Regions from separate parts of the Mycobacterium kokjensenii genome, predicted to be linked through region 1. Evidence: predicted binding sites of a transcription regulator. Region 1 holds the regulator's gene; each other region holds the start of a gene.
The links. The regulator LexA, encoded in region 1, represses DNA repair genes until DNA is damaged. The targets are predictions, from matches to a motif close to CGAACANNTGTTCG.
Positions count from the first base shown of each region.

Region 2: the regulator LexA is predicted to act here: its motif matches at 7,797-7,810, upstream of cofD (2-phospho-L-lactate transferase).
Region 3: the regulator LexA is predicted to act here: its motif matches at 2,689-2,702, upstream of RCP38_RS14730 (error-prone DNA polymerase).

Region 1 covers NZ_OY726394.1:2,474,476-2,484,574, forward strand. The annotation lists gene RCP38_RS11465 (sigma-70 family RNA polymerase sigma factor) at 1-359, shown strand, start outside; gene RCP38_RS11470 (metal-dependent transcriptional regulator) at 505-1,197, shown strand; gene RCP38_RS11475 (DUF4192 domain-containing protein) at 1,210-2,268, opposite strand; partial or broken gene sthA (Si-specific NAD(P)(+) transhydrogenase) at 2,409-3,823, shown strand; gene RCP38_RS11485 (proteasome assembly chaperone family protein) at 3,999-4,973, shown strand; gene RCP38_RS11490 (peroxynitrite isomerase) at 4,990-5,475, opposite strand; gene nrdR (transcriptional regulator NrdR) at 5,513-5,977, opposite strand; gene RCP38_RS11500 (LysM peptidoglycan-binding domain-containing protein) at 6,121-6,630, opposite strand; gene lexA (transcriptional repressor LexA) at 6,843-7,523, shown strand; gene RCP38_RS11510 (nuclear transport factor 2 family protein) at 7,526-7,978, shown strand; gene RCP38_RS11515 (sunset domain-containing protein) at 7,979-10,048, opposite strand.
Region 2 covers NZ_OY726394.1:2,975,365-2,985,463, reverse strand. The annotation lists gene RCP38_RS13970 (TIGR03089 family protein) at 1-164, opposite strand, end outside; gene RCP38_RS13965 (LCP family protein) at 175-1,647, opposite strand; gene rfbD (dTDP-4-dehydrorhamnose reductase) at 1,737-2,606, shown strand; gene RCP38_RS13955 (glycosyltransferase family 2 protein) at 2,617-3,504, shown strand; gene manB (mannose-1-phosphate guanylyltransferase) at 3,501-4,574, shown strand; gene RCP38_RS13945 (NUDIX hydrolase) at 4,660-5,202, opposite strand; gene RCP38_RS13940 (coenzyme F420-0:L-glutamate ligase) at 5,199-6,539, opposite strand; gene cofD (2-phospho-L-lactate transferase) at 6,536-7,534, opposite strand; gene RCP38_RS13930 (WhiB family transcriptional regulator) at 7,883-8,269, shown strand; gene RCP38_RS13925 (metallopeptidase family protein) at 8,308-8,787, opposite strand; gene RCP38_RS13920 (DUF3499 domain-containing protein) at 8,853-9,293, shown strand; gene RCP38_RS13915 (phosphomannomutase/phosphoglucomutase) at 9,352-10,099, shown strand, end outside.
Region 3 covers NZ_OY726394.1:3,143,046-3,153,144, forward strand. The annotation lists gene RCP38_RS14730 (error-prone DNA polymerase) at 1-2,674, opposite strand, end outside; gene RCP38_RS14735 (MmpS family transport accessory protein) at 2,789-3,220, shown strand; gene RCP38_RS14740 (MMPL/RND family transporter) at 3,217-6,132, shown strand; gene RCP38_RS14745 (universal stress protein) at 6,140-7,012, opposite strand; gene otsB (trehalose-phosphatase) at 7,094-8,185, shown strand; gene RCP38_RS14755 (MaoC/PaaZ C-terminal domain-containing protein) at 8,346-9,215, opposite strand; gene RCP38_RS14760 (histidine phosphatase family protein) at 9,305-10,021, shown strand; gene RCP38_RS14765 (TMEM175 family protein) at 10,043-10,099, shown strand, end outside.

The sequences.
Region 1 (10,099 bases):
TCAACGATCTGCTCGAGCACAGCCGCGATCCGGTCAGCCTCGACATGCCGGTCGGCTCGGACGAGGAGGCGCCGCTGGGCGATTTCATCGAGGACTCCGAGGCGATGTCCGCCGAGAACGCGGTGATCGCCGAGCTGTTGCACACCGACATCCGCAGTGTGCTGGCGACTCTCGATGAGCGCGAACACCAGGTGATCCGGCTGCGCTTCGGCCTGGACGACGGGCAGCCCCGCACGCTGGACCAGATCGGCAAGCTGTTCGGGCTGTCCCGCGAGCGGGTCCGTCAGATCGAGCGCGAGGTGATGACCAAGCTGCGCCACGGTGAGCGTGCGGACCGGTTGCGTTCCTACGCCAGCTGACCAGACACTCACGAAAACCGCTCCGGCGGGCCGCCACTGTCCGTGGTGGCCCGCCGGACGCGTCTGATCGCCCCGATGCAGGGTGTCGGACGCTGACCGCGCATTTTGCCGTCGAAGTAGACTCGGCTGCGACGGAAGGCGCGGAATGAATGAGTTGGTTGATACCACCGAGATGTACCTCAGGACGATCTACGACCTGGAGGAAGAGGGTGTCACCCCGCTGCGTGCTCGGATAGCCGAGCGACTGGAACAAAGTGGTCCGACCGTGAGCCAGACGGTGTCCCGGATGGAACGCGACGGCCTGCTGAAGGTGGCCGGTGATCGTCATCTCGAACTCACCGAGAAGGGCCGCAACCTGGCGGTCTCGGTGATGCGTAAACACCGGCTGGCCGAGCGGCTGCTGGTCGATGTCATCGGGCTGCCGCTGGAAGAGGTGCACGCCGAGGCCTGCCGGTGGGAACACGTGATGAGCGAGGACGTCGAGCGTCGCCTGGTCCAGGTGCTCGACAACCCGACCACCTCGCCGTTCGGCAACCCCATTCCGGGCCTGCTCGACCTGGGGATCGGCGCGGGCTCGGGATCCGGGGACTCCGATCTCGTGCGGCTGACGGAGTTGCCGGCCGGGTCCCCGGTGGCGGTGGTGGTGCGCCAGCTCACCGAACACGTCCAAGGCGACATCGAGCTGATCACCCGGCTGAAGGAGGCCGGTGTGGTGCCCGATGCGCGGGTCACCGTGCAGTCCGACGGAGACGACGGCGTGACCATCGTGATGCCCGGGCACACCGACGTGAGCCTGCCGTTCGAGATGGCGCACGCCGTGAAGGTGCAGAAGGTCTGACACGGCACCGCATCAGCCGGCCCGCCGACCGAGCCCGCAGCGTTCCGGTAGCCGCACCCCGAGCTGTTGCGCCAACCGATAGCCGGTCTCGGCCAGTCCGCGGACCCGCTCCGGTCGCAACCCGGACTGCAGCGCGGTATCGAGCAGGCCGGCCATCCGATGCTCCGGCACGGCCCGCAGCGCAGCCTCCAGCGACACCCCGGCCAACGGCCCGTCACCGCGCGCGTAGGCGCTGAACGCCAGCAGAACCAGTGCCTCGGCCCGCCACGGCTGCGGCAGAGCCCGCGCCGCCACCGACCACAGGCGCTCCGAGTCGGCGGCCGAATCACTGATCGCCAACGCGCACAAGATATCCCGAACCCGGACGTCGGTGAGTGCGCAGCCGATCCGTGCCACCTCCACGTCGGTCGGTGGACGGCCGTCGGCCACCGCCACGATGACGTCCAGCGCCTGTTCGACGTCGCGGCGAGCCCGCTCCCGCGACCCGTCCTCCCCCGCCGCGGCACGGTCGGCCGCGCAGTCGTCGATCGCCTCGGCCACCGCACTGCAGCGCCCCGGGCTGTCGGGCGTGATCACCGCCTGCAGATCACTGCGCCGGGCGTAGAGCCGCCGCCCTTCTAAGACCGCGGCCGCGGCCAGCGGCGATGCGTCGGGATCGTCGACCGGGCCGCCGGCACCACAGCCGTCGGGGCAGTGCCACCGGCCGCCGCGGGCGACCCGGTCCACCACGTGTGCGGCGAGCAGCACGATGTCGTGATCGGACAGGCTTTCGGTCAGGTCGTCGACCAACCGGCGGTGCTCATCGTTGCAGACCGGGCAGCGCGCGCCCTGCCCGTCGACGATCACCGCGATCGCACCGGCGGGGGCGGCCGCCGCCGCGACCTCGGCGAGCCGGCCGACGTTGTCGGCGAGTTCCTCGGTGAGGTCGACCCGCAGTACCGAGCCCAGTTCGCCACCGTCGACCGAGACCAGGATCAGGGACTTCTCCGGGACGAATCCGAGGATGGCCGGCAGTGCGGCGATCAGCGCACCGGGACGGTTGAGTGTGAATTCCGTTTGTTTTGTCGTCATGTCCGCAACGGTGACGACCACCCCCGTCATCGGGGGCACCACCGAGCGCCGCCGGCCACGTCTCTGTGGATGAACCGTCAACTGTGAACAGATCGCGATCGCCGTGCACGACAGGGCGAAGTCGCGTAATTGTCAGTGTCATGGATGCGAAGCGGGAGTACGACATCATCGTCATCGGTTCCGGTCCGGGCGGGCAGAAGGCGGCCATCGCGTCGGCGAAGCTCGGAAAGTCCGTCGCGGTCGTCGAGCGCGGCCGGATGATCGGCGGGGTCTGTGTCAACACCGGGACCATTCCGTCCAAGACCCTGCGTGAAGCGGTGCTGTACCTGACCGGGATGAATCAGCGTGATCTCTACGGCGCCAGCTACCGGGTCAAGGACAAGATCACCCCCGCCGACCTGCTGGCACGCACCCAATATGTGATCGGCAAGGAGACCGAGGTGGTGCGCAACCAGTTGATGCGCAACCGCATCGATCTCCTGCTCGGTCACGGCCGATTCGCGGACCCGCACACGATCGTCATCGACGGCCACAGCCGAACCGAGACGACCACGATCACCGGCGATCACATCGTGATCGCCACCGGGACCAAACCCGTCCGACCGTCCGGGGTCACCTTCGACGAGGAACGGGTGCTGGACTCCGACGGAATTCTCGACCTGAAGTTCATCCCGTCGTCGATGGTGGTGGTCGGCGCGGGCGTCATCGGTATCGAGTACGCGTCGATGTTCGCCGCCTTGGGAACGCGGGTCACCGTGGTCGAGAAGCGCGAATCGATGCTGGAGTTCTGTGACCCGGAGGTGGTCGAGGCCCTGCGATTCCACCTGCGGGATCTGGCGGTGACCTTCCGGTTCGGCGAGGAGGTGACCGCCGTCGACGTGAGCCCGAACGGCACGGTCACCACGCTGGCCAGCGGCAAGCAGATTCCGGCGGAGACGGTGATGTACTCGGCCGGCCGCCAAGGACACACCGCCCACCTCGAACTGGCCAATGCCGGGCTGCAGACCGACGAACGGGGTCGCATCGTCGTCGACGGAATGTTCCGGACGTCGGTGGACCACATCTACGCCGTCGGTGATGTGATCGGATTCCCGGCGCTGGCCGCCACCTCGATGGAGCAGGGCCGGCTCGCCCCTACCACGCGTTCGGCGAGCCGACCGACGGGATCACCGCCCTGCAACCGATCGGGATCTATTCGATCCCCGAGGTCTCCTACGTCGGCGCGACCGAATCGGAACTGACCCGCAAGGCGATTCCCTACGAGGTGGGGGTGGCCAGGTATCGGGAGTTGGCCCGCGGGCAGATCGCCGGCGACTCCTACGGAATGCTCAAGCTGTTGGTGTCGACGACGGACCTGGCGCTGCTCGGCGTCCACATCTTCGGCACCAATGCGACCGAACTGGTGCATATCGGCCAGGCCGTCATGGGCTGCGGCGGCACGGTGGAATACCTCGTCGACGCGGTGTTCAACTATCCGACGTTCTCCGAGGCCTACAAGAACGCCGCCCTGGATGTGATGAACAAGATGCGTGCCTTGCAGCAGTTCCGCAGTTGACGTCGCGGCCGGGCGCTTTCATCGCTGAGCGAACACATCCCCGCCGCGGAATGCCCGGGGCGACCCCGTACGTTGTCGAACACATGCGCGCACCGTTTTCGGTGCCTGCCCCCGGTGAGGGACACTAGATAATGCGATCCGTGCCGTGGATCCGCACGACGAGGAGGCGAAGGCGATGGCCGATTACCCGGACCATGGTCCCGACCGGGACCGGCAGTACCAGGCTCAGCAGAGCGGCATGTACGAGCTGGAGTTTCCGGCGCCGCAGCTGATGTCCGCCGACGGCGAGGGGCCGGTCCTGATCCACGCCCTGGAGGGCTTCTCCGATGCCGGCCACGCCATCCGGTTGGCTGCCCGTCACCTCAAGACCGCCCTGGACAGCGAACTGGTGGCGTCCTTCGCGATCGACGATCTGCTCGACTACCGCTCCCGGCGGCCCGTGATGACGTTCAAAACGGATCACTTCACCCACTACCAGGAGCCGGAGCTAAGCCTGCACGCCCTGCGCGACAGCGCGGGTACACCGTTTCTGCTGTTGGCGGGCATGGAGCCCGACCTGAAGTGGGAACGCTTCATCACCGCGGTGCGTCTGCTGGCCGAGCAACTCGGCGTGCGCCGCACGATCGGATTGGGCACCATTCCGATGGCGGTTCCGCACACCCGGCCGGTGACCTTGACCGCGCACTCCAACAACCGGGACTTGATCAGCGACTTCACCCCGTGGATCACCGAGGTGCAGGTCCCCGGTAGCGCCTCGAACCTGTTGGAGTACCGGATGGCCCAGCACGGCCACGAGGTGGCCGGCTTCACCGTGCACGTGCCGCACTACGTGGCCCAGACCGACTATCCGGAAGCGGCGGCGGCGCTGCTCAAACAGGCCGCGGTGACCGGCGCATTGGACCTGCCGCTGGACGAACTGCACTCCGCGGCCGCCGAGATTCGCGCCAAAATCGACGAGCAGGTGGCGGCCAGTGCCGAAGTCGCGCAGGTCGTGGCGACACTGGAACGCCAGTACGACGCGTTCCTCGACGCCCAGCAGAACCGCTCGTTGCTGGCGCGCGACGAGGAACTGCCCAGCGCCGACGAACTCGGTGCCGAATTCGAGCGATTCCTGGCCCAGGAGGCGAAGAAGAACCGCGACGACGACTGAGCGCCGCCGCGGGGTCTCAGCCGGTCCGGCGCAGCGCCGCCGCCAGGTGGTTCTGCGCCGGTTGGCCGACCGCACCCATGTCCAGGGTGTAGGACAGTTCGTCGCCGGTCAGGCGGTAGTGACGGCTCAGTACGCTGACCTCTTTGGCGCTGGGGGCCAGCCCGATGGTCGATGCCGACATCTCCAGGTCGATACCGTGCTCGGTTCGCGTGTAGCTGCCGACCTCGATCTCACTGATCCCGCTCGGGTGCGCCAGAATCCATTCGATCCGGCCGGGCTCGGGCACCCGTAGGTATCCGGTCTCGGCGTGCAGGGGCAGCCCGTCTGCGACCGACTTCGTTTTCTGTCCGTAGATCAGAAACGGCTTGCCGACGTGGGAGAACACCACTTCTTCGAGGTAGTCGAACGAATCGATGGTGGGATACACCCCGCGCCCCCGACCCGACCAGGTCCCCAGCAGCGATGCCAACTCGGCAAGATTGGGATGCAACTCGGGTGCCATGAACGCCAGCCTAATGCGCGTCGCAGGCCGGCACGGCTCAACCGGCGGACGGTGCTTCGCGATGTTCGCGCAGGGCCTCGATCTCCCGTTCGAAGTCGGCCGCCGAGGAGAACGAACGGTACACCGACGCGAACCGCAGATAGGCCACCTCGTCGAGTTCACGCAGCGGGCCCAGTATCGCCAGGCCCACCTCGTGGCTGGGAATCTCGGGCGAGCCCGCCGCACGAACCGCGTCTTCGACCTGCTGGGCCAACAGGTTCAGTGCATCGTCGTCGACCTGGCGACCCTGGCAGGCCCGACGGACTCCACTGACCACTTTCTCGCGACTGAACGGTTCGGTGACGCCGCTGCGCTTGACCACGGCCAGCACCGCGGTTTCCACGGTGGAGAACCGCCGGCCGCATTCCGGGCAGGAACGACGCCGCCGGATCGATTGGCCTTCGTCGGTCTCGCGGGAGTCCACCACTCGGGAGTCTGGATGGCGACAAAACGGGCAGTGCATCACCGCTCCTTCGCCGTACGGGGAACCCGGCTCCCCCGACAGCTGGGGAACCCGGGGCAATTGGGACAACTGCGAGCGTACCTGCGCGGCTCGACAGTCGTACCCCGCAGTGCCCGCAAGCCCCCGAAGCGTCGACACCGATCTCAGCCCAACGGGGCGATCAGCGTCTGTCCGGCGACCAGGACCACCGAATCCAGAGCATTGAGCTCCCGGATGCGCTCGACGACCTGACCCGTCGGCGCGTCCGGCGCCACCCGGGTGGCCAAGTGCTGCAGGCTCTCCCCGTTGTGCACCCGTACGACGCCCAGCCGGTCCGGCACCGCGGAGTCACCGGCGGCCACCGGCGCACCGAACTGCACGATCATCCCGAGCCATACCGTGATCGCCGCGGCGACCAGGGCCAGCACGACGGTGGTTCCCGGGGTGATGGCCCGGACCGACTGCGGCCGGTGCGGTGTCCGCGACATCAGCACCCCGGTTCCGCGGTACTGCAGTGGTGCGACCGCCGGCCGCGACCGGACCGGCCGCGCCGCACGGGTGCGCACCGGCTGCGCCCGACCGGAGGTGATGCGACCGCGATGGACCAGGATCGGCTCGGCCTCGAACGATTCGGAAGATTCGAAGCCCGGGGCAATCGTGTCGATGAGCATCATGCGCGGTTCTCCCTCACTCGGCGTCGGCGACCCTTTTCGCTCGACTGTTCGAAGATTAATCGATCAGACGTTCGATGTCGAACACCTGATCGAATCGTTATCGAAAACGTTAGCGAACACCCCCGACATCACCCCGCCGCGTTCGAACGCCCGCACGACACGTCTCGAACACATGTTTGATATTTCTCGGTCGTGCGACTAGATTCGCCGCTATGAGTGACAGCAGCAACTCTGCGGGCCCGGACTCCGCGCTGACCGCCCGGCAGCGCACCATCCTGAACGTCATCCGCGCGTCGGTGAACGAGCGGGGCTACCCGCCGAGCATCCGCGAGATCGGTGATGCCGTCGGACTGACCTCGACCTCGTCGGTCGCCCATCAGCTGCGGACCCTGGAGCGCAAGGGCTATCTGCGCCGCGACCCCAACCGGCCGCGTGCCGTGGACGTCCGCGGCCATGACGACACGACCGTCGCAGAGACGGCACAGCGCACCGACTTCGCCGGCTCGGACTCCCTGCCGGAGCCCACCTTCGTCCCGGTCCTCGGCCGAATCGCCGCGGGCGGGCCGATCCTGGCCGAAGAGGCCGTCGAGGACGTCTTCCCGCTCCCCCGCGAGCTGGTGGGCGAAGGCGAGCTGTTCCTGCTCAAAGTCGTGGGCGAGTCGATGGTGGACGCGGCCATCTGTGACGGCGACTGGGTGGTGGTGCGCCAGCAGAACGTCGCCGACAACGGCGACATCGTGGCCGCCATGATCGACGGCGAGGCCACCGTGAAGACCTTCAAACGCACCGGCGGCCAGGTGTGGTTGATGCCGCACAATCCGGTGTTCGACCCGATTCCCGGCAACGACGCGGTGGTTCTGGGCAAGGTCGTCACCGTCATCCGCAAGATCTGACCATGTTCGCGCCCTGCCCGCCCTTCGACGAGGAATCGGCGCGACGCAAGGTGCAAGCCGCTGAAGATGCCTGGAACACAAGGGATCCGGCCCGTGTTGCGTCGGTCTACACCGAGGATTCGGTGTGGCGTAACCGGGATGAGTTCATCACCGGGCGCGCCGAGATCGAGGCGTTCCTGAGCCGCAAGTGGGCCGCTGAACTCGACTACGCCCTGCGCAAGGAACTGTGGTGCTACCAGGACAACCGGATCGCGGTGCGCTATCAGTACGAATGCCGCGACGCGCACGGCCAGTGGTGGCGCAGTTACGGAAACGAACTGTGGGAGTTCGCATCAGACGGCCGGATGAGCCGCCGCGAGTCCAGCATCGACGACATCGCGATCACCGCCGAGCAGCGGCGGATCTTCGGTCCTCGGCCCCGGCGCGATCACAACCTTCCGCTGCCGCTGCAGTGATCAGTTCGCTCTGGTGAAACCGTTGAGCCGCGCGGCGTCCTCGGTGGCGAACCAGATCTCGGCGAGGGTGTCCTCATACAGTGCGTTCTGCGGGGTGTAGTACAGCCCCGAGCCGATGTTCGCCTTGATCGGATAACCCGCGGGCTGCTGGTAGGGGTCGTCGAGCGGCAGGTGCATCACCGGATGGACCGACTCCTCGGTACCGAACGCGCGCGGCTCGGCAGCACCGCCGAACCCGCGGGGTTCCGCGGCAGACCCGTAGGGATACGATTCGCCACCCCCGAAGGCCGGCGATTCGCTCGGCGCGCTCGCGTGGCCCACGGCATGACGACCGGTGCCGAAGTCCTCTTCGGCCACCACCCGCGTCGGCGCCGTGTCGGTGTCGTCGTCATCGTCGAGTTCGGCCTCGGCCTCGGCCTCGGCCTCGTGGTCGCCGTAGTGCAGCCACGGCGCGTCGGGAGCCGACGGCAGTTCGGGCTCGGGCGCGTAGGTCGAGGTGCCGTAGCGGCTCGGCAACCGGACCATGCCCTCGTTCTCCCGCGTCTCGTCGCGGTAGTCCTCACGCGACTCGCGGTAGTCCTCACGCGAGTCCTGGTAGTCCCCGCGTGCGTCGTGGTGCGCCCACCGCTCGTCATCGTCGTCGTAGTCGTAGTCATCGGTGGTCGGCAGCGGCGCCGTCGGCGGCCGCGGCGCGGCCACCGGAGTGCTCTCGGGCACCACAACCGCCCGCCGCCGCTGCCACCACATGGCCGCACCGGCGAACACGCCGAGCACCGCGAGCACGGCGACCGGAATCAACACCCACATCCAATTCCAGCGCGTCTCGTCGCCCGCGCCGGTCGCGGTGGTCGAGCTGCCGTCGGGCAGCGTCATCCCGGGAATCTGCAGCCCGGACAGACCTTTCGCCAGGTCGGCCGGCTCGCTGCTGAAGGTACGGGTGGCCTGGTTCCAGGAGATCGTCCCGCCGGTGAACTTCTGCGAGGTCACATCCCCCTCGAGGCTCTGGTCACCGACCGGTGCACCGAGCTTGCCGGTGGCGCCGTCGAGCTTGTCCCAGGCGGCCTTGAGCGCACCGCGGACCACGAAGGCGCCGTTGTCGGGGCTGAAGAAGATCACCGGTTCGTCATCGGCGGAGAACGCGCTGAACCTGCTGCCGCTCAAGGCGCCGTCGGCGGTGCTGGTGATCGGGTATCCCAGATCGCTGCCGTCCGGGCCGCCCAGCGACTCGTACTTGTCCAAGACTTCACCGTCGACGACGCCGGCACCGGTCGCGGCGCTGAAGTACACCTTGCCGCCGGCGAAGTCCTGGCCCGCGCCGTCTTCGCCGATCGCGTACTCATCGCCCTGCTTGGCGCCCAGCTGCCCGGACGGCCCGCCGGCGGCACGCCAGGCCTGGTCGATGGCCGCCGCCGGGTCGGGCTGGGCGGCGAGGTCGGCGAGTTGCGCCGCCAATTCCGGGGGTACCGCGGTGAACGTCTTCGTCGCGCTGTCGAAGGACAGCACGCCGTTGCTGAACTTCTGGGTGACGACAGCGCCCTCGTAGCTCTCGTCGTCGACCGGGACCCCGAGTGCTCCGGTGGAGCTGCCCAGTTTGTCCCAGGCCGCGTTGATCGGTCCGCGCACCACGTGTGCGCCGTGCTCGGGTGTCCAGAAGATCACCGGATTGTCGGCGCCGGACAGGATCGCCACCCGGCTGTCGGGCACCAGGCCCGGTACCTCGTCACTGCTGGGGAAGCCCAGGCCGGCGCTCGCCGCGCCGCCCAGCGACTCGTACTTGTCCAGGATCGCGCCGTAGAGGGTCTTGGCGCCGGTTTCCGGGGTGAAGTAGATGGTGCCACCGGCGAAGTCCTGCGCGAAGCCGATTCCGGCGGGGTGCACCTCACCTCTGGGCGCTCCCAGCGGAGAACCGTCACCGCCGGCGGACTGCCATGCCGCGGTGATCGCGTCATGGGCATCGCCGTCGGGTGTCGCCGCGGCCGTCTGCACCGACAAGAGCACGGTGACCGTCGCCGCGAGGCCGAGCGCCATGCGCACCGCCGTCTTGTCGAACCGATCTTTCCGACTAGTCACCAGCCCTCCCAGGCATCAATATCGACGCAAATATTTCCGGCTAAGACTTTC
Region 2 (10,099 bases), 500 kb from region 1:
AGCTCATCGCGCAGCAGGTTGCCGGTCTTGGCCGCCCAGTTGGCCAGGGTGACCGCCGACAGCTCGATGCGTTCGGAGGTGGCGTCGTCGTAATAGGTGATACGTGGCCCCACCGGGTCGGCCTGCAGGATCGGGTCGAGGATCGCCGAGCTGAGGTTGGTCACTGCGTCGACGCTAGTTGACGCACTGGGGGTCGTTGGAACCCGCGGTCAGAATCGGTGTGGCGACCGGGATCTGGGCCGGCTCGTCATCGTCGGTGCCGGAGATGCCGGCCACCTGCGTGTGGCTTCCGGCGCTCAGGCCCGAGCCGGGCCCGGTGTAGTCGTTGGCGAGCACGACGCGTACCGCGCCGGTGGGCACCGACTCGTCGGAGACCACCGGCAACCCGCCCAGATCCCGGGCCACCGCCTGCGCGCCGGGGTCGTCGGCCGAGGCGGCCTGGACCTGGCTGGCGGCCACGTGCTCGGATTCGTAGTTGCCGACGGCGCCGGTGCCGAATCCCTTCGCGTCGAGCACCCCCGAGACCGCGGCGGCCAGACCGTTGATGTCGGTGTCGTTGAACACGCTGGCGGTGGTGTTCTCGGGGCTGTAGGCCAGTTGTTCGGTCTTGCCCTCGTCCTGGTCGTGCAGCAGGCCGGCCACCCAGTCGGCCACCTGGGTGGGGTCGACACGCACCACGCTGTGCATGCCGTCGTCGCTCCAGCCGGCCTCTTCGAGGACCGGGATGGTCGCGAACGCCACCTTGCCCGCGGCCAGGTCCTGGGATTTGGTGACGAAGTCGATGACATCCCAGCCGGCCGACAGCACCACGGAGCGCTGCACCGCCGACTGCAGTCGCGACAGCGTGCCCGGGCTGGACAGGGTCTTGCCGGAGATGACCTGGTGGGCCAGTGACGCCATCACCACCTGCTGGCGCCGGACCCGATCCAGGTCGCCGTGCGGGAGCCCATGGCGCTGCCGCACGAAGCTCAGCGCCTGGGCGCCGCCGAGGCGCTGCCAGCCGGCCGGGAAGTCCGCCCCGGAGAGTTCCTCGTAGACCGGCTCGTTGAGGCAGACGTCGACGCCGCCGAGCGCGTCGGTGATCAGCGCGAACCCCAGCAGGCCGATCTCGGCGTAGTGGTCGACGGTGACGCCGGTCAGGTCGGCCACCGTCTGGATCAGCGCTTCACGGCCCGCTTCGGTGCCGCGGGCCTGCGCCTGGATCGGGTCCATGCCCGCTTCGACGAGGGCGTCGGCGGTCTCCAGTCGGGTGGCGCCGTACACGCCGTTGATCTTGGTCTTGTCCAGGCCGGGCGCCGCGACGTAGGAGTCGCGCGGAATCGAGATCGCCGTCGCCGACTTCCCGTTGTTGGGTATCCGGACCAGGATGATGGTGTCGGTGTTGGTGGCTTCGTCGTCGCCGACCCGCAGCGCGGCCAACTCCTCCGGGGTCAGCGGGTTGCCGTGGGCATCGGTGCGGCTATCCATCCCGACCAGCAGGATGTCGACCGCGCCGTCGGATCCGCCGTTGCCCAACGCCAGCGACGAGACGTGGAAGATGCCGTCCTCGAACGACCGGACCTGGCTCCAGGCCACCCCGGTGCCCAGGACGATGGCGACGGCTGCCGCCGCGGCGATCAAGCGAACCACACGTTGCGCAGGCATCACTTCAGATTACTTGCGTAACTGCTGTATCGGCGGTAGCCGAATTCGGCGTGCCAGGTTCGGCGCTGGGGCCGCCGCATAGGCTCGCCCCCATGACCACTCTGCAGCGCATCGTGATCACCGGCGCCGGCGGCCAAGTCGGCACCTTCCTGACCGCCCGTGCCGCGCAGGCCGGCCTCGACACGCTGGCCCTCACCTCGGCGGACTGTGACATCGCCGACCCCGCCGCCGTCGACGGCCTTGCATTGCGGCCGGGCGACGTACTGATCAACTGTGCCGCCTACACCGCCGTCGACGCCGCCGAGACCGACCGGGAGCGCGCCCACGCGGTCAACGCGGCCGGCCCGGGCCACCTGGCGGCCGCCTGCGCGCGGGCCGGGGCGCGACTGATCCACATCTCCACCGACTACGTCTTCGACGGTGACTTCGGCGGCGAGCCACCGCGCCCGTACGAGCCGGGTGACGCCACCCGGCCGCTGTCGGTCTACGGCAGCACCAAACTGGCCGGGGAGCAGGCCGTGCTGACGGGATCGGCGGACGCGCTGGTGGTGCGGACCTCCTGGGTGTACACCGGTGCCGCCGGTGGCTCCGATTTCGTCGCGGTGATGCGGGACCGGGCCGCCGCGGGCGCCGACGTCGCGGTGGTCGACGACCAGGTCGGTTCACCGACCTACACCGGTGACCTCGTCGATGCGTTGTTGGCCCTGGCCGCCGCACCACCCAGCGCCCGGGTGCTGCACGCCGCCAACGACGGCGCGGTCAGTCGCTTCGACCAAGCCCGCGCGGTGTTCGCCGCGGTCGGCGCCGATCCGGAGCGGGTCCGCCCGGTCAGCAGTGCGCAGAACCCGCGACCGGCGGCCCGGCCGGCCTACTCCGCGCTGTCGGGTGTCGAGTCGGCGAAGGCGGGCCTGACACCGCTGCGGCGGTGGAGCGATGCGTTGTCCGCCGCGGTCGCCAGATAACCTCTACGCCGTGAGTGAGGGCCTACCCGTGGTGACGGTGACGTATTCGCCGGGGTGGCATCTGGATCGCTTCCTGGCGTCGTTGTCGCTGGCCACCGAGCGCCCGGTGCGGGTGGTGATGGCCGACAACGGCTCCACCGACGGGGCACCGGAAGCCGCCGTGCAGCGTTATCCCGACGTGGAACTGCTGCGCACCGGATCCAATCTGGGCTACGGCGGCGCGGTCAACGCCGCGGTGGCACGGCTCGACGCCGACGGCGCCCAGCGCGAGGAATTCCTGATCGTGGCCAACCCCGACGTCCAGTGGGGACCGGGCAGCATCGACGAACTGCTGGCCGCGGCCGACCGGTGGCCGCAGGCCGCGACGCTGGGCCCGCTGATCCGCGAACCCGACGGCTCGGTGTATCCCTCGGCGCGTCACCTGCCGAGCCTGGTGCGCGGGGGCATGCACGCCGTCGTCGGACCGCTGTGGCCGAACAATCCCTGGAGCCGGGCCTACCGGCAGGAGCGCCTGGAACCCAGCGAGCGCGCGGTCGGGTGGCTGTCGGGGGCGTGCCTGCTGGTGCGCCGCGCGGCATTCGACGCGATCGGCGGCTTCGACGACCGGTACTTCCTCTATATGGAAGACGTGGACCTGGGGGACCGGCTGGCCAAGGCCGGCTGGCTCAACGTTTATGTGCCCTCGGCGGAGGTGCTGCACCAGAAGGGGCACGCCACCGGCAAGGACCCGGCCCGTAACCTGGCCGCGCATCACCGCAGCACCTATACCTATCTGGCCGACCGGCACACCGGCTGGTGGCGGGCGCCGTTGCGCTGGAGCATGCGCGGCGCGCTGGCGGTGCGTTCGCACCTGGCGGTACGCCATGCCCGCCGCAAACTGACGAAGGGACAACCGTGACATTGAGCAAGGTCGACGCGGTCGTCCTCGTCGGCGGCAAGGGGACGCGACTGCGGCCGCTGACCCTGTCCGCGCCCAAACCGATGCTGCCGACGGCGGGGCTGCCGTTCGTCACCCACCTGCTGTCGCGGATCGCGGCCGCCGGCATCGAACACGTCGTGCTCAGCACCTCCTACAAGCCGGCGGTGTTCTCCGAGGAGTTCGGTGACGGCTCGGATCTGGGCCTGCAGATCGAGTACGTGACCGAAGAGGAGCCGCTGGGTACCGGCGGCGGAATCGCCAACGTCGCCTCGCAGCTGCGCCACGACACCGCGATGGTGTTCAACGGCGACGTGCTCTCGGGGGCCGACCTGATCGACCTGCACGACTACCACCGCGAACAGGGCGCCGAAGCGACCCTGCACCTGGTGCGGGTGGGCGACCCGCGGGCGTTCGGCTGTGTTCCCACCCGGGACGGCCGCGTCACCGCGTTCCTGGAGAAGACCGAGGACCCGCCGACCGATCAGATCAACGCCGGCTGCTACGTACTGTCCCGCGAGGTCATCGACCGGATCCCGCGCGGACGGCCGGTCTCGGTGGAACGCGAGGTGTTCCCGGGGCTGCTGTCCGACGGCGTCAAGGTCTGCGGCTACGTCGACACCAGCTACTGGCGTGACATGGGCACACCCGAGGACTTCGTCCGGGGCTCGGCGGATCTGGTCCGCGGTATCGCGCCGTCCCCGGCGTTGGTCGGTGAGCGTGGCGAGTCACTGGTGCACGACGGCGCCTCGGTGGCGCCCGGAGCGGTCCTGATCGGCGGAACCGTGGTCGGCCGGGGCGCCGAGATCGGCCCGGGTGCCCGACTCGACGGCGCGGTGATCTTCGACGGCGTCAAGGTCGAGGCGGGCAGCGTGATCGAGCGGTCGATCATCGGATTCGGTGCCCGCATCGGCCCGCGTGCGCTGATCCGCGACGGGGTGATCGGCGACGGCGCCGACATCGGGGCGCGCTGCGAACTGTTGCGCGGTGCCCGGGTCTGGCCCGGGGTGTCGATTCCGGACTGCGGGATCCGCTACTCCAGCGACGTCTGAGCCGATTCCCCGTTCACTCTGCGCTCAGGGCGCACCCTTCTCGCACTTTCCCGCCATAGCCGCAGTGTCAACGCAGGGAAGGGGGCTATCGCGTGCGGGCGAGGGCCTGCCCCACCAGATGAACCAGGGCGTCGTCGGCGTCCGGGGGAAGCGCGTGCACCGGCCACCAGCGCAGGGCTAGCGATTCGTCGCTGACGCGGATCTGCGCGTCGGCCGGCGCGTGCGCCACGAACTGTAGATCCAGATGTCTGGTCGGCACGCCCAACGAACAGGTCACCGGGTGCACGTGCACGGCCGCCAGTTGCGGGGCGAGCCGCAGCCCGGCGATCCCGGACTCTTCGGTGGCCTCGCGCAGCGCTGCGGCGGTGACGTCGACGTCGGTGTCCTCACAATGCCCACCGAGCTGCAGCCAGCGGCCGACCCGCGGGTGCAGGGTCAGCAGGGCGTGTGAGCCGGTGTGGTCGAGCACCAGGGTGGAGGCGGTGATGTGCCCGGGCTCGCATTCGCGCCGACAGGCGTCGCTGCGGGCGGCCAGGAACGCCAGTACCGCGTGCCGCAACGAGTCCTGTGCGGAATCCGGTGCCGCCCAGCCCGTCAGGGCCGCCACGGCGGAATCGTGCAGGCTCACCGGTGCACCAGAAGTTCGTCGACCGGCGCCGGCGAACGCGGCTCCAGTGGCTCGGTCGGATAGCCGATCGCGATGGCGCCCAAGGGCTCCCAGTCGTCGGGAAGATCCAGTTCGGCGCGCACCAGATCCGGGGTGAAGATGGTGGAGCCGATCCAGCAGCTGCCCACCCCGCGCGCCGCCAATGCGACCAGCAGTCCCTGGACGGCCGCGCCGGCCGCAACGGTGAACATGGTGCGCTCGGCGGCCGTACGCGCGGCATCGGGGTAGTGGTGGGCCCCGTCGGGAACCATGATCGGAATCATGACTTCCGGTGCGTCGTAGAGGATTCGGCCGCGCGAGACCCGGGCGTCGATAGCCTCGGGTGACCGGCCGTCGGCGGTCAGGTCGGCCCGCCACTTGGCGGCCATGGCATCCAGCAGCCGAATGCGGACGTCGGGCCGCTGCAGCCAGACGAATCGAACGGGCCGGGTGTGGTGCGGTGCCGGGGCGGTCAGCGCATCGGCCACCGCGTCGGTCACCAGCTGTGCCGGCACCGGCTCGTCGGTGAAGGTACGCACCGAACGGCGCAGCAGTTGGGCCTGGATCCGGCCCGCCTCCATCGCCTCGGCGGTGCCCAGCCAGAACAGGTCGTCGGTGCCCGAGCGCACCAGTGCGGCGGCGGTGGAACCGTCGTCGGGACTGGCGATTCCGCGCACCACGGCCACCGGTACGTCGGTGAGCTTGCCCTTGACCAGGTCGGCGGCCGCGGCCAGTTCGTCGGCGACGGCCACCTCGGTGACCACCAATTCGTTGCCGTGCCGGTCGACGGATCCGGCATAGCCGTTGAGCACGGTCAGGCCCGACGCCCCGATCGCGACGTCGATCTGGCCGTTGCGCCAGGCGCGTCCCATCGTGTCGGTGATGAGCACCGCCACCTCGACGCCGAGCCGTGCGGTGAGTCCGGCGCGCAGTGCGGCGGCGCTGCGATCGGGATCGACCGGGAGCAGGGCGAGTTCGTCGGAGCCCACGTTGGAACCGTCGACACCGGCGGCGGCCTGCACCAGTCCGATGCGGTTCTCGGTGATCCAGGTGCGGCCCTTGCGGGCCAGGACCCGGACCGCTTCGGCTTCGACCAGTTGGCGGCGCAACGCATCTCGGGCTTCGGCGTCGCCGGGAGCCGGCACGATGCGGCCCTCACACTTGGACACCACCTTGCTGGTGACCACCACGATGTCGCCGTCGGCCAACCACGGTGCGGCCGACGCCAGCGCGGCCGCCAGGTCGTCGCCGGGCCGGAACTCGCCGAGCCCGGTGACCGGCAGGATCTCGACTTTGGCGGCGCTGCCGTGCTCGGTCATCGCACGCCCGCGAGATCCAGTCCGGTGCGCACCATCTCGGCCGTCGCGGCCGGATCGGTCATCAGCAACGGTGCGGAGCGGACCGTCAGGCCGTCGATGCCCTCGGTGGGATCGCCCTCGTGCACCAGCCAGTAGTCCAGGATGCCGGTCTGACTGCGTGCGCCGTAGTGCTCGCCCACCGCCCGTGCGGTGGAGTCCAGTCCGATCACGCTCAGGCAGATATCTGCCATGCCCCGCAACGGCTTCCCGGCGACGATCGGGGAGTAGCCGACGATCGGCGCGGATGTCGAGCGCAGCGCCGCCCGGACCCCCGGCACGGCCAGGATCGCACCGACGCTGACCACGGGATTGGACGGGGCGACCAGCACGACGTCGGCATCGGTGATCGCCGCCACCACATCGGGTGTCGCGGTGGCCTTCTCCGCACCGACGAAGCCGAATCCGTGGGTGGGTACCTGGGCGCGGTGGCGCACCCACCACTCCTGGAAGTGAATCGCCCGCCGGGTCTCGTCGTCGGGATCGGTGATCACGACGTGGGTTTCACAGCTGTCGTCGGTGACCGGCAGCAGCCGTGCGCCCGGTCGCCATCGCTCGCACAGTGCCGCGGTCACGTCGGTCAGTGAATAGCCGGCTCGCAGCGACTGGGTGCGGACCAGATGGGTGGCCAGGTCGCGGTCGCCGAGGCCGAACCAGTCCGGCTGCATGCCGTAGTGGGCCAACTCCTCCATGGCGTGCCAGGTTTCGTCGCGGTGGCCCCAGCCGCGCTCCGGGTCCACGCCGCCGCCCAGGGTGTACATGCAGGTGTCCAGATCGGGACAGATGCGCACACCGTGCATCCAGGCGTCGTCGCCGACGTTGACGACGGCGGTCAGCTCGTGCGGGCCGGCCTCGTCGCCGTCCGAGGCGGCGGCGAACTGGCCCAACCCCAGCAACTTCTGGACGCCGAGCAGGAATCGGGCGCCGCCGACCCCGCCGACGAGAACCGTGACCTTCACAGCGCACGACAGTACCTTTGGCGGTCTCGGGGGCGGTGTGGCGGACCGCCGTCACGCGAGCCTGAGAGTCCGGCTGTGACACGCCGATCGGCCGATGTGGGGTAGATGACAAGGACTCGCCGGTATCAGACACGTCGGAAATGAGTCACGAGATGGTAAGGAATTCGGCCGTTCGGCTTGACCGGGCACGTCGGGTGCGTGTCTAATCACATCAGTGTCATTTCCCGGTTGGCAGCCGATTTCGGTGTCGCAGACCGAGATTCGATCACATGTTCGAATTGGAACGGCTGGCAGTGGCGGCAAGCGGGCCGAATATCAGTATCGCGCTACGAGGTGAGGAGGCCGAGCATGTCCTATGAGCACCTTTGGGGCGTGATGGGAGGAACGTCGCACGCCGGTGTGGAGATGACCCCGTCGGAGACGGTCGAGCCGATGCCCAACCGGCCGCATCTGAGCCTGGTGCCGCAACCCGAGGACTACGACGAGTTCGATCCGTTCGATCCCGAGTCGGCCACCAACGAGCAGTGGCAGGATCGCGCGCTGTGCTCGCAGACCGACCCCGAGGCGTTCTTCCCGGAGAAGGGCGGCTCCACCCGGGAGGCCAAGAAGATCTGCCAGCGGTGCGCGGTGCGCAGCGAGTGCCTGGAATACGCCTTGGCGCACGACGAACGCTTCGGTATCTGGGGCGGGCTGTCCGAGCGCGAGCGCCGGCGCCTCAAGCGCGGCATCATCTGAGTTCGCTGTCGGCGCGGACCCGTCGCGGTCAGCGCCTTTCAGTCATCGAGTGTCGGGTCGATCACGGTGGGGTCGACGTCCAGATACGTGGCGACCTGAGCCACCAGAATTTCGTGCAGTAGATCCCCGAGTTCGGTGCTGTCGTTAGCGCGCTGCTCGATCGGCTTGCGGAACAGCAGAATTCGCGCCCGAGTCGGGTTGCCCCGAACGTCGACGCCGGCGGGAATCAGCCGGGCCAGGGGGATGGGACCGTCCGCGACGACTTCCGGCGGCCACTGCACGCTGTCCGGATCCTTCGCCGCGATCCGGGGAATCTCATCGACGGCGACGTCGAGTGCCGCCAGACGACTCTTCCAGCGTTGCTCGAGGGGTTCGTAGGCTTCCAGCACCGCCATGTCGAAGCGTTCCGCGCGGCTGCGCCAACCCGGGACGGTCGGCGGCAGCAGCGGCCCGCGGGCTTCGCGGCCGCGCCTTCGACGACGCGTGGCGATCACGCAGCGATGGTAACGGTTGCGCATAGGGTGCGTCTCCATTGCGCGTGTCCGGCGCCACGGCGGTGCGCGGCCACGATAGCCTCGACCGCGTGAACGTTCCCCGCCGCTGCTGTCGGCCAGGGTGTCCGCACTATGCGGTGGCGACGCTGACGTTCGTCTACTCGGACTCCACCGCTGTGGTCGGCCCCCTGGCCACTGCCGCCGAGCCGCATTCCTGGGACCTGTGCTTCAGTCACGCGGGCCGGATCACCGCCCCGCGGGGCTGGGAGATGGTCCGCCACCCGGGGCCCTGGGTGTCCCCCGAAGAAGACGACCTCGTTGCTCTCGCCGAAGCGGTGCGCGAGGGCGAATCGGGCCGGGCCGCCCCGGCGAGCGGGTGGTACCCGCAGGCCGGTGCGGGCGATTCGCAGCACCGGGGAGGATCCGGTGCCGGACCCGGTGGCGGCCTGCTGGCGCCGCCCGTTTCGTCCACCAAGACCACCGGTCGCCGGCGCGGCCACCTGCGCGTGTTGCCGGACCCGTCGGACTGATCGCCCGTTCCGGGCTAGGCTTGAGCGGCAAGAGTCCACTTCGTCAGGAGCCCTGTCCATGTCTCGGCCCGCTGCGGCTGTCCACCGTGTGATCAAGGCGTACGACGTACGTGGCCTGGTCGGTTCGGAGATCGATGAATCCCTTGTCGCCGAGGTCGGGTACTCGTTTGCCCAGCTAATGGCCGAGGAGGGTGCCCGGCAGGTCGTCATCGGCCACGACATGCGCGATAGTTCGCCGGCGCTGTCGGCGGCCTTCGCCGGCGGGGTGACCGCGCGCGGCCTGGACGTGATCCGGATCGGGCTGGCCTCCACCGACCAGCTCTATTACGCCTCGGGATCGCTGGACTGCCCCGGTGCGATGTTCACCGCCAGCCACAATCCGGCCGCCTACAACGGCATCAAGCTCTGCCGGGCGGGTGCCAAGCCGGTGGGCGCCGACACCGGCCTGGGGCGCATCAGCGACGAGCTGATCGCCGGAGTCGACCCGGCCCCCGGCCGGCACGGCTCGCCGGGCAGCGGCACCGACCGCGACGTACTGGCCGGCTACGCGGCGTTCCTGCACTCCCTGGTCGACATCTCCGGCTCACGGCCGCTGCGCGTCGCCGTCGACGCCGGCAACGGTATGGCCGGCCACACCGCACCCGCGGTGTTCGGGTCGGTCGACGCCGTCACGCTGTTGCCGCTCTATTTCGAACTGGACGGCAACTTCCCCAACCACGAGGCCAACCCGCTGGACCCGGCGAATCTCACCGACCTGCAGGCGTTCGTACGGGACAGTGGCGCCGACATCGGGCTGGCCTTCGACG
Region 3 (10,099 bases), 670 kb from region 1:
CTTCCCGGTCGGCCACCAGCCGCTCGGCAAGGTCGGTGCCGATGCCCCGCACGGCCCCCAGGCCGAGCCGGAGTTGCGTGCCGCCGCATTCCAATGTGGCGTGTACCAGGCTGGCGTTGACGCAACCGCGGTGTACCGGCACCCCGTGCCGGCGGGCGTCGGCGACCAACGACTGCGGTGAGTAGAAGCCCATCGGCTGAGCCCGCAGCAGCGCGGCGCAGAACGCCGCGGGATAGTGCAGCTTGAACCAGGCCGAATAGAACACCAGCGACGCGAAGCTCATCGCATGGCTCTCCGGAAATCCGTAGTTGGCGAAGGCTTCCAGCTTCTCGTAGATCCGCATCGCCACCGCTCCGGTGATGCCGTGACACTCGGCCATCCCGTCGTAGAACCGGTCCCGTAGCCGGCGCATCCGCTCCGGGGAGCGCTTGGATCCCATGGCACGGCGCAGCTGGTCGGCTTCGGCGGCGGTGAACCCGGCGCAGTCCACCGCCAGCGTCATCAACTGCTCCTGAAACAGTGGCACCCCATAGGTTTTCTCCAGCGCTCGCGCCATACACGGGTGCTCGTAGGTCACCGGGTCGATGCCGTTGCGGCGGCGGATGTAGGGATGCACCGACCCGCCCTGGATCGGCCCGGGGCGGATCAGCGCCACCGCCACCACCAGGTCGTAGAACTCCCGTGGGCGCAACCGCGGCAGGGTGGCCATCTGGGCGCGCGACTCCACCTGGAACACCCCGACGGTGTCGGCGCGCGCCAGCATCTCGTAGACCGCCGGTTCGGACAGGTCGATCGCGGCCAGGTCCACCTCGACACCGCAATGCTGCGCCACCAGGTCGATCGCGTAGTGCAACGCCGAAAGCATGCCCAGCCCCAGCAGGTCGAATTTCACCAAACCGATTGCGGCGCAGTCGTCTTTGTCCCACTGCAGCACGCTCCGCCCGGGCATCCGGGCCCACTCCACCGGGCACACGTCGGCGATCGGCCGATCGCAGATCACCATGCCACCGGAGTGGATGCCCAGATGCCTCGGCAGATCGGCGACCTGGTCGGCCAGCTCCACCACCTGTTCGGGGATGCCGTGCAGATCGGCGGCCTCCCGGCCGGCCCTCCCCCAGCGGCTCAGCTGCTTGCTCCAGGCGTCCTGCTGCCCCGGCGAATAGCCCAGCGCACGGGCCATGTCGCGTACCGCGCTGCGGCCCCGGTAGGTGATGACATCGGCCACCTGGGCGGCGTGGTCGCGACCGTATTTGGCGTAGACGTACTGGATCACCTCCTCGCGCCGATCCGATTCGATGTCGATGTCGATGTCGGGCGGGCCGTCGCGGGCCGGGGATAAGAACCGTTCGAACAGCAGCCCGTTGGCCACCGGATCCACCGCGGTGATGCCGAGGGCGTAGCAGACCGCGGAGTTGGCCGCCGATCCCCGGCCCTGGCACAGGATGTCACTGCGCCGGCAGAACTGGGTGATGTCGTGCACCACCAGGAAGTATCCGGGGAAACCCAGTTGCGCAACGACTTCCAACTCACGCTCGATCTGGGAGTAGGCGGCCGGCGCCCGCTCGGGCGGGCCGTAGCGCCCGGCGGCGCCGGCCAGGGTCAACCGCCGCAGCCAGCCGTCCTCGGTAGTGCCGGCCGGTACATCCGGGAAGGGCGGTAGTTGCGGGGCGATCAGCGCCAGCGGGAACGCGCACCGCTCGCCGAGCTCGGCCGCCGCCGGCACCGCCGTCGGGTGGGCCGCGAACAGTCGGGCCATCTCCGCGCCGGACCGCAGGTGCGACCCGCCCAGCGGGGCCAGTCGCCCGGCCGCGTCATCCAGCGACTGGCGTGCCCGCACCGCACCCAGCGCCATCGCCAGCCGGCCCCGGTCCGGCCGGGCGAAATGCGCACCGGTGGTGGCCACCAGCCCTACCCCGAACCGGGGCGCCAGGCCGGCCAGCGCGGCGTTGCGTTCGTCGTCGCACGGCTCGCCGTGCCGGGTCAGCTCCACAGCGACCCGGCCGGCTCCGAACCGGTCCACCAGGTCGGCCAGCGCGGCGGAGGCGGCCTCGACCCCGCCGGCGGCCAGCGCCGCGCGGACGTGCCCCTTGCGGCAGCCGGTCAGGATGTGCCAGTGTCCACCGGCGGCCTCGGTCAGCGCGTCCAGGTCGAAACGCGGCCTGCCCTTCTCGCCGGCCAGGTGCGCGGCGGCGATCTGCCGGGACAATCTCCGATAGCCCTCCGGGCCGCGGGCCAGCACCAGTAGATGGGGGCCGGGCGGGTCCGGGTCCTCGGTGCGGGCCCGCGCGGAGACGGACGCCCCCAACGACAGCTCGGCGCCGAACACCGTGGCGACGTGCTGCCCCTCGGCCGCCAGCTCGGCGGCGGCCTCGGCGAACCGCACCACTCCGTACAACCCGTTGTGATCGGTCAGCGCGATCGCCCGCAGCCCCAGCCGGGCGGCCTCGGCGACCAGCTCCTGCGGGCTGCTGGCCCCGTCTAAGAAGCTGTACGCCGAGTGCGCATGCAATTCGGCGTAGGGGTGCGCCGACACCGGCCGGGGTGGTGGTTCCGGACGGGAGATCGACGGGTCGCGATCCCGCGTCGCACCGGCCGAAACACCGGTGTGACGAGACTTACCATCGAGTATTCGCTCCATCTCCGCCCAGCTCGGCGGCCCACTATCCCAACCCACACCCCACAGAATATCGAACATATATTCGATCAAGGCTTCGTCGGGTGTGAAAAAGAACTTTGATGCACTAATCTGTGTCAGATTCAGGCACGATCCGAAAGGGCCACCGCTTTCATGTTCGGCGTTCTCAGACGCGCATGGCTCCCCCTGCTCATCGTTGTGGTTCTCGCGGTGGGCGTGGGTGTCGTGCACCGAGTCCGCAGCTATTTCGGCGGCGACGACAGCAGTTCCAGCGCTGCCCCGTTCGAGGACACCAAGCCCTTTCACCCCAAGATCGTGGTCTACGAGATCTTCAGTCCGGACGGCACCTACGCCGACATCAACTACCTGGACCTCGACGCCACCCCGCAACGCCTCGACGGGGCCAGCCTGCCGTGGTCGCTGACCCTGTCGACCACCAACCCGGCGGTCAGCCCCAACATCGTCGCGCAGGGTGACGGCGCCACCATCGGCTGCCGGGTCACCATCGACGGTGAGGTCAAAGACGAACGCATCGCCACCGGCCCCGTCAGCGCCCAGACCTTCTGCATTGTGAAATCCGCATGAGCAAACACACCAGCAACGACTCCGCCCCCGACGCTCCGACCGACACCCTGCCGGCCGCGCGGCGACCCGAGCGCGGCGGTATTCCCAAATGGATTCGCCGACTGGCGATCCCGATCATCCTGACCTGGGTGGCAATCACCGTTTTGGTGAACGTCATCGTGCCGCAGCTCGAAGAGGTCGGCAGACTCCGCGCGGTCTCGATGGCGCCCAAGGATGCCCCGTCGATGATCTCGATGATGCGCATCGGCAAGGTGTTCGACGAGTTCAAATCGGACAGCTCGGCGATGGTGGTCATCGAGGGCGACGAACCGCTCGGCGAGGACGCGCACGCCTACTACGACGAGCTGGTCACCAAGATGGAGGCCGACCACACCCACGTCGAGCACGTCCAGGACTTCTGGAGCGACCCGCTGACCGCGGCGGGCTCGCAGAGCCCGGACGGCAAGGCCGCCTATGTCCAGGTGTATCTGGCCGGCAACATGGGCGAGACCCTGGCCAACGAGTCGGTCGAGGCCGTCCAGAAGATCGTCGCCGACACCCCGGCGCCTGCGGGGGTGCACGCCTACGTCACCGGCGGCGCCGCCCTCAACGCCGACCAGCACATCGCCGGCGACAAGAGCCTGCAGCTCATCACCGCACTGACGTTCGTGGTGATCATCACCATGCTGCTGTCCATCTACCGGTCGATCGGCACGGTGCTGCTGGTGCTGGGCATGGTGGTGTTCTCGCTGAGCTCCGCCCGCGGCGTGGTGGCGCTGCTGGCCTACCACAACATCATCGGGCTCTCGACGTTCGCGGTGAACCTGCTGGTGACATTGGCCATCGCCGCCTCGACCGACTACGCGATCTTCCTACTCGGCCGTTACCAGGAGGCCCGAGCGATCGGGCAGGACAAGGAAACGGCCTTCTACACCATGTATCACGGCACCGCGCACGTGATCCTGGGCTCGGGGCTGACCATCGCCGGCGCCACCTTCTGCCTGCACTTCACCCGACTGCCCTACTTCCAGTCGCTGGGCATTCCGCTGGCGATCGGCATGGTAGTCCTGGTCGTGGCGGCGCTGACCTTCGGCGCCGCGGTGGTCGCGCTGGCCAGCCGCTTCGGCATGCTCGAGCCCAAGCGGGCGATGCGGATCCGGTCCTGGCGGCGGATCGGCACGATGATCGTGCGCTGGCCGGGCCCGGTGCTGGCGGCCACCACCGGGGTCTGCCTGATCGGGCTGCTCACCCTGCCGGGCTACCAGACCAACTACAACGACCGCGTGTACATGCCGGATTACGTGCCGGCCAACATCGGCTACGCCGCCGCGGACCGGCATTTCTCCCAGGCCCGGATGAACCCGGAACTGCTGATGATCGAGACCGACCACGACCTGCGCAACCCGGCCGACTTCCTGGTCATCAACCGGATCGCCAAGCGGGTGTTCGAGGTGCCGGGCATCGCCCGGGTCCAGGCCATCACCCGCCCGCAGGGCACCCCGATCGAGCACACCACGATCCCGTTCGCGATCAGCATGCAGGGCACCACCCAGCAGCTGAACATGAAGTACCAGCTCGACAGCATGCGCAACATGCTCAAGATGGGCGACGACATGCTGGTCTCGATCGAGAGCATGAAGCAGATGCTCGACGTGACCCGCGAGATGTCGGCGACCACCCACAGCATGGCCACCAAGATGCACATCATGCTCGACGACATCCAGAAACTGCGCGACGAGATGGCCGACTTCGACGACATGTGGCGTCCGATGCGCAGCTACTTCTACTGGGAGCCGCACTGCTTCGACATCCCGATCTGTTGGTCGATCCGGTCGATCTTCGACATGATGGACGGCATCGACGCGATGACCGAGGACTTCGAAAAGGTCCTGCCCGACATCGACAACCTCGACCGGCTGATGCCGCGGATGCTCGAGATCATGCCGCCGATGATCGAGACGATGTCGAACATGCGCACCACCCAGCTGAAGATGCAGTCCACCATGGAGGGCCTGCAGCTGCAGATGGAGAAGATGATGGAGGGCCAGAACGCCATGGGCAAGGCGTTCGACGAGTCCAAGAACGACGACTCGTTCTACCTTCCGCCGGAGGCGTTCGACAACCCCGACTTCAAGCGCGGCATGAAGATGTTCCTGTCGCCCGACGGGCACGCGGTGCGGTTCATCATCAGCCACGAGGGCGACCCGATGTCGCCGGAGGGCGTCAGCCACGTCGCACCGATCAAGCACGCCGTGCACGAGGCGCTCAAAGGCACCCCGTTGGAGGGCTCCAAGGTCTATCTCGGCGGCACCGCGGCCATGTTCAAGGACATGAAGGACGGGTCGGCCTACGACCTGATCATCGCCGGCGTCGCCTCGCTCTGCCTGATCTTCATCATCATGCTGCTGATCACCCGGGCGGTGGTGGCTTCGGCGGTGATCGTCGGCACGGTGCTGCTCTCGCTGGGCACATCCTTCGGTCTCTCGGTGCTGATCTGGCAGCACATCGTCGGGCTGGATCTGCACTGGATGGTGCTGGCGATGAGCGTGATCATCCTGCTGGCGGTGGGCTCGGACTACAACCTGCTGCTGGTCTCCCGGATGAAGGAAGAGCTGCACGGCGGACTCAAGACCGGCATCATCCGCGCGATGGGCGGCAGCGGCTCGGTGGTCACCTCGGCGGGTCTGGTGTTCGCGTTCACCATGATGTCGATGCTGGTCTCCGACCTGAAGGTGATCGGCCAGGTGGGTTCCACCATCGGGCTCGGCCTGCTGATCGACACCCTGGTGATCCGCTCGTTCATGACGCCGTCGATCGCCGCGCTGCTGGGCCGCTGGTTCTGGTGGCCGCAGCGGGTGCTGCCCCGGCCGTCACCGGCCGCGCAGCAGGCCGTCGCGGCACGCCGGGAGGCCGACGCGCTGACCGTCGGCTGAGGCTGGGTCAGGTCGGCCGGACGACGATCACCGGCGCATGCGCCGCCTGCACCACCGCCTGGCTGACCGAACCCAACAGCATGCCGGTGAAGCCGCCGCGGCCGTGGCTGCCCACCACCACCAGCTGGGCTTGGCGGGACTGCTCGATGAGTTGATCGGCCGGCCGGTCGCCCACCACCACCCGGCGCACCGTGACGTCCGGGTAACGCTCCCGCCAGCCGGCCAGCCGCTCGGCCAGCACCAGTTCGCCGTCGGATTCCATCGCGGCGGTGTCGATGCCGGGAAAGTCCAGCAGGCCGGTGTCGTGCCAGGCGTACACCGCGACCAGTTCCGCCCCGCGCAGCGACGCCTCTTCGAAGGCCAGCCCGGTGGCGGCCTCCGACACCGCGGAGCCGTCGATGCCGACCACCACCGGCGCCGGGCCGGGACTCGGGTGCTCTTCCGGCTGGCCTTCGTGCACGACCGCGACCGGGCAGTGCGCGTGCCGCACCAGTGACGAGCTGACCGAACCGAGCAGCCGGCGGCGCAGCAGTCCGTGCCCGCGGGATCCGACCACCAGGCGGGCGGACCCGCGGCTGAGGTCCACCAGCATCGGCACCGTGGAACCCACCACGATCTCGGCGACGACCCGCGGCGCCCCGGCCGCCTCGGCGACCTTGACGGCGTCGCGCAGGTGGTGCTCGCCCTGCTCGCGTTGCCACTCGGTGTATCCGGGCGGCATCGGGGTCTCGGGGAAGGTCATCACCACCGGCGAGGCCAGCACGTGGACCAGGGTGAGCGGAAGGTTGTGCAAAGCGGCGGCGTGTGCCGCCCAGTCGACCGCCGCGACCGACGACGGCGAGCCGTCGACACCGACCAGGATTCCGGAAGCAGACGACATCGGGTTCTCCTTGCGCTGTTGGTCCGTACCCCTACCACGCTAATCCGAGTCGGGCTGTGGCACCGTGGTGGGATGGTGGGCATGTCGGTCCTGATCGACCCTCGTCGCCACGACGCGGTGCTGCTGTGCCTCGGCGGGGACGCCGACACGGGGGATCTGCCCCAGCGGTTGCGGCAGGCCGGTGTGCGGGTGGGCACGGTGGGTTCGGGCGCCGAGTTGGTGGCGGCCGCCGCCGGGCTGAGCGTGCGGCCGGGCCGTTGCGTGGTCCTGGCCGACACCGAATCGGGTGTAACCGCTGCGCGCAGTGCCGGATTCGCGCTGGTGATCGGCGTGGGACGCGACGGCGGCGACGCGCGGGTGGACTCCCCCGGCACCGTGCGGGTGCGCACCGGCGACCGGCCGATGTCGGTCCTGCCCGACGCCATGACGGCATCCGGGTTGCGCCACCTGGACCGTCCGGCGGTGTTCTTCGACTTCGACGGAACCCTTTCGGAGATCGTCGACGATCCCGACGCGGCCCGGCCGGTCGCCGGGGCGGTGGCGGCGCTGGCCGCGTTGGCCGCCCGATGCCCGGTCGCGGTGCTGTCCGGCCGTGACCTGGCCGACGTGCGGGCCCGGGTGGGTCTGGACGGGATCTGGTATGCGGGCAGTCACGGCTTCGAGCTGACCGGCCCGGACGGCACCCACCACCAGAACGACACCGCCGCCGGCGCGGTGCCGGTGCTGGCCGCTGCGGCGGTCGCGCTGCGCGAACGGCTCGGCGCGCTTCCGGGGATCATGGTGGAGCACAAACGGTTCGCGGTTGCGGTGCACTACCGCAATGCCGCGCGGGACCGGGTGAGTGAAGTGCTGGCGGCGGTGCGCGACGCCGGACGGCGCGACGGCCTGCGGGTGACCACCGGGCGCGAGGTGATCGAGTTGCGGCCCGAGCTCGACTGGGACAAGGGACGCACGCTGCGCTGGCTGCTGGATCGGATGCCCGGGGTCGCCACGCCGGTGTTCCTCGGCGACGACATCACCGACGAGGATGCGTTCGACGCGGTGGCCGAATCCGGCGGTGCCGGAATTCTGGTGCGGCACAACGACGACGGTGACCGCGCCACCGCCGCGCGTTATGCGCTGGACAGCCCGGCGCAGGCGGTGGAGTTCACCGCCCGCCTCGCCGCGCAGTAAGCCCCGACCCCGCCCCTCTCCCCGCCCTCTCCCCCGCCAGCTGGGGGTCCCCCCCGCTTGCGGGGGAGCGTGTTTGCACACGACACGCCGCGGTTTTGCGTACAACTACGCACCTTCACGGGAAGTGACGGGGCGATGCGGGCACCCGATTCGGCGAACCTCAGTCCCGGTACTCGGCCACCCCGTCGTCGAGCACCACCCGGCAGTTGGTGCCGTCGGGACCGGCGGCCTCGGTGCGGAACACCGCTTTGCCCGGCTCGGTCCGCCAGATCGAGGTGGTCAGCGTCTCCCCCGGGAACACCGGGTCGGTGAACCGCGCCGAGATGGCGTGGACCCGGTCGGCGTCACCGCCGCCGAGTTCGGCGACCAGGGCGCGACCGGCGAAGCCGTAGGTGCACAACCCGTGCAGGATCGGCTTGGGGAAGCCCGCCAGCGTGGTGGCGAACCAGGGGTCGCTGTGCAACGGGTTGCGGTCGCCGGAGAGCCGATAGAGCAACGCCTGGTCTTCCCGGGTCACGTAGGTGGTGCGCGAATCCGGTTCGGTGTCGGGGATCTGCGGCGCGATCGCCCGCTGCCCGGGCTCCCCACCGAAACCACCGGCCTTGCGGATGACCACGGTGACCAGGGTCTCGACCAGCAACTCGGAGGTCTTGGGGTCGGTGCCGCGGGCCCGCAGCATCACGATGGCGTTCTTGCCCTCCCCCTTGTCCTGGATATCGGCGACCTCGGCGACCACCTGCAGGCTTCCGGCGGCGGGCAGCGGCGCGAACAGTCGCACCTCCTGGGAGCCGTGCAGCAGCAACGCCGGGTTGAAGGTGCCGATCTTGCCGGCGGCCGCGAAACCCAGGCAGCAGATGACGGCATAGGTGGGCAGCACCTGTTGCGGGGTGTCGTGGCTGTTCTCGGTGGTAAACGCCAGATCGGAGGTCCCCGCGCCGACACCGAGCGCGTAGAGCATGGTGTCGCGCTCGGTCCATTCGACCAGCATGGGATCGGCGGTTGCTCCGATGGCCGTCGGGTCCAGTGCCACGGATTCTCCTTCACCTGGAATGAATAGGACTGCGATCATTTCAGCAGAACCGGCCCCGTCGACGCTATCGGCACGGCAGGCTGTGGGGCATGGGCAAGCGCACCTGGAACCGCACCGGAACCGTGTTCGCAATGCTGGCGGTGATGCTGGCCGCGGCCTTGGCGTTGAGCGGTTGTTCGGAGACACCGCGCACGCGCACCATCACGCTGACACTGGTCCGGCACGCCGAGTCGCAGAGCAACGCCGCCGGCATCCTCGATACGTCGGTGCCGGGTCCGGACCTGAGCGACAAGGGCCGCACCCAGGCGCAGGAGATCGCAAAGCTGCTCTCGCACAACCACTACGACGGCGTCTACGCCTCCTCGATGGCCCGCAGCCAGCAGACCGCCGCCCCGTTGGCGCGCGAACTCGGCCGCCAAGTCCAGGTTCTGCCCGGCCTGCGGGAGATCGGCGCCGGCTGGTTCGCGGGCAAGCCCGGGTCGATCGCCGACTCGGCGTATCTGCTGGCCCCGCTGGCCTGGATTCACGGTGACCGGACCGCGGCCATCCCCGGCTCGATCGACGGCAACCGGTTCAACGACGAGTTCGGCGCCGCCGTCCAGCACATCTACGACACCGGCGACGCCAACCCGGTGGCGTTCGCACACGGGGCGTCGATCATGACGTGGACGCTGATGAACGTCAAGAATCCCCGCGACGAGTTGCTGTTCGACCACCCGCTGCCCAACATCGGCAAGGTGGTGATCACCGGCAGCCCGACCACCGGCTGGAAACTGGTGGACTGGGATGGAATTCGCGCGTTCTGATCTTCGGTCGCCCGAGCGCCGATGAGCACACCCGATGGGCCCGATGCGCACGGTGGCCTGAGCGACACGGGACGGGTG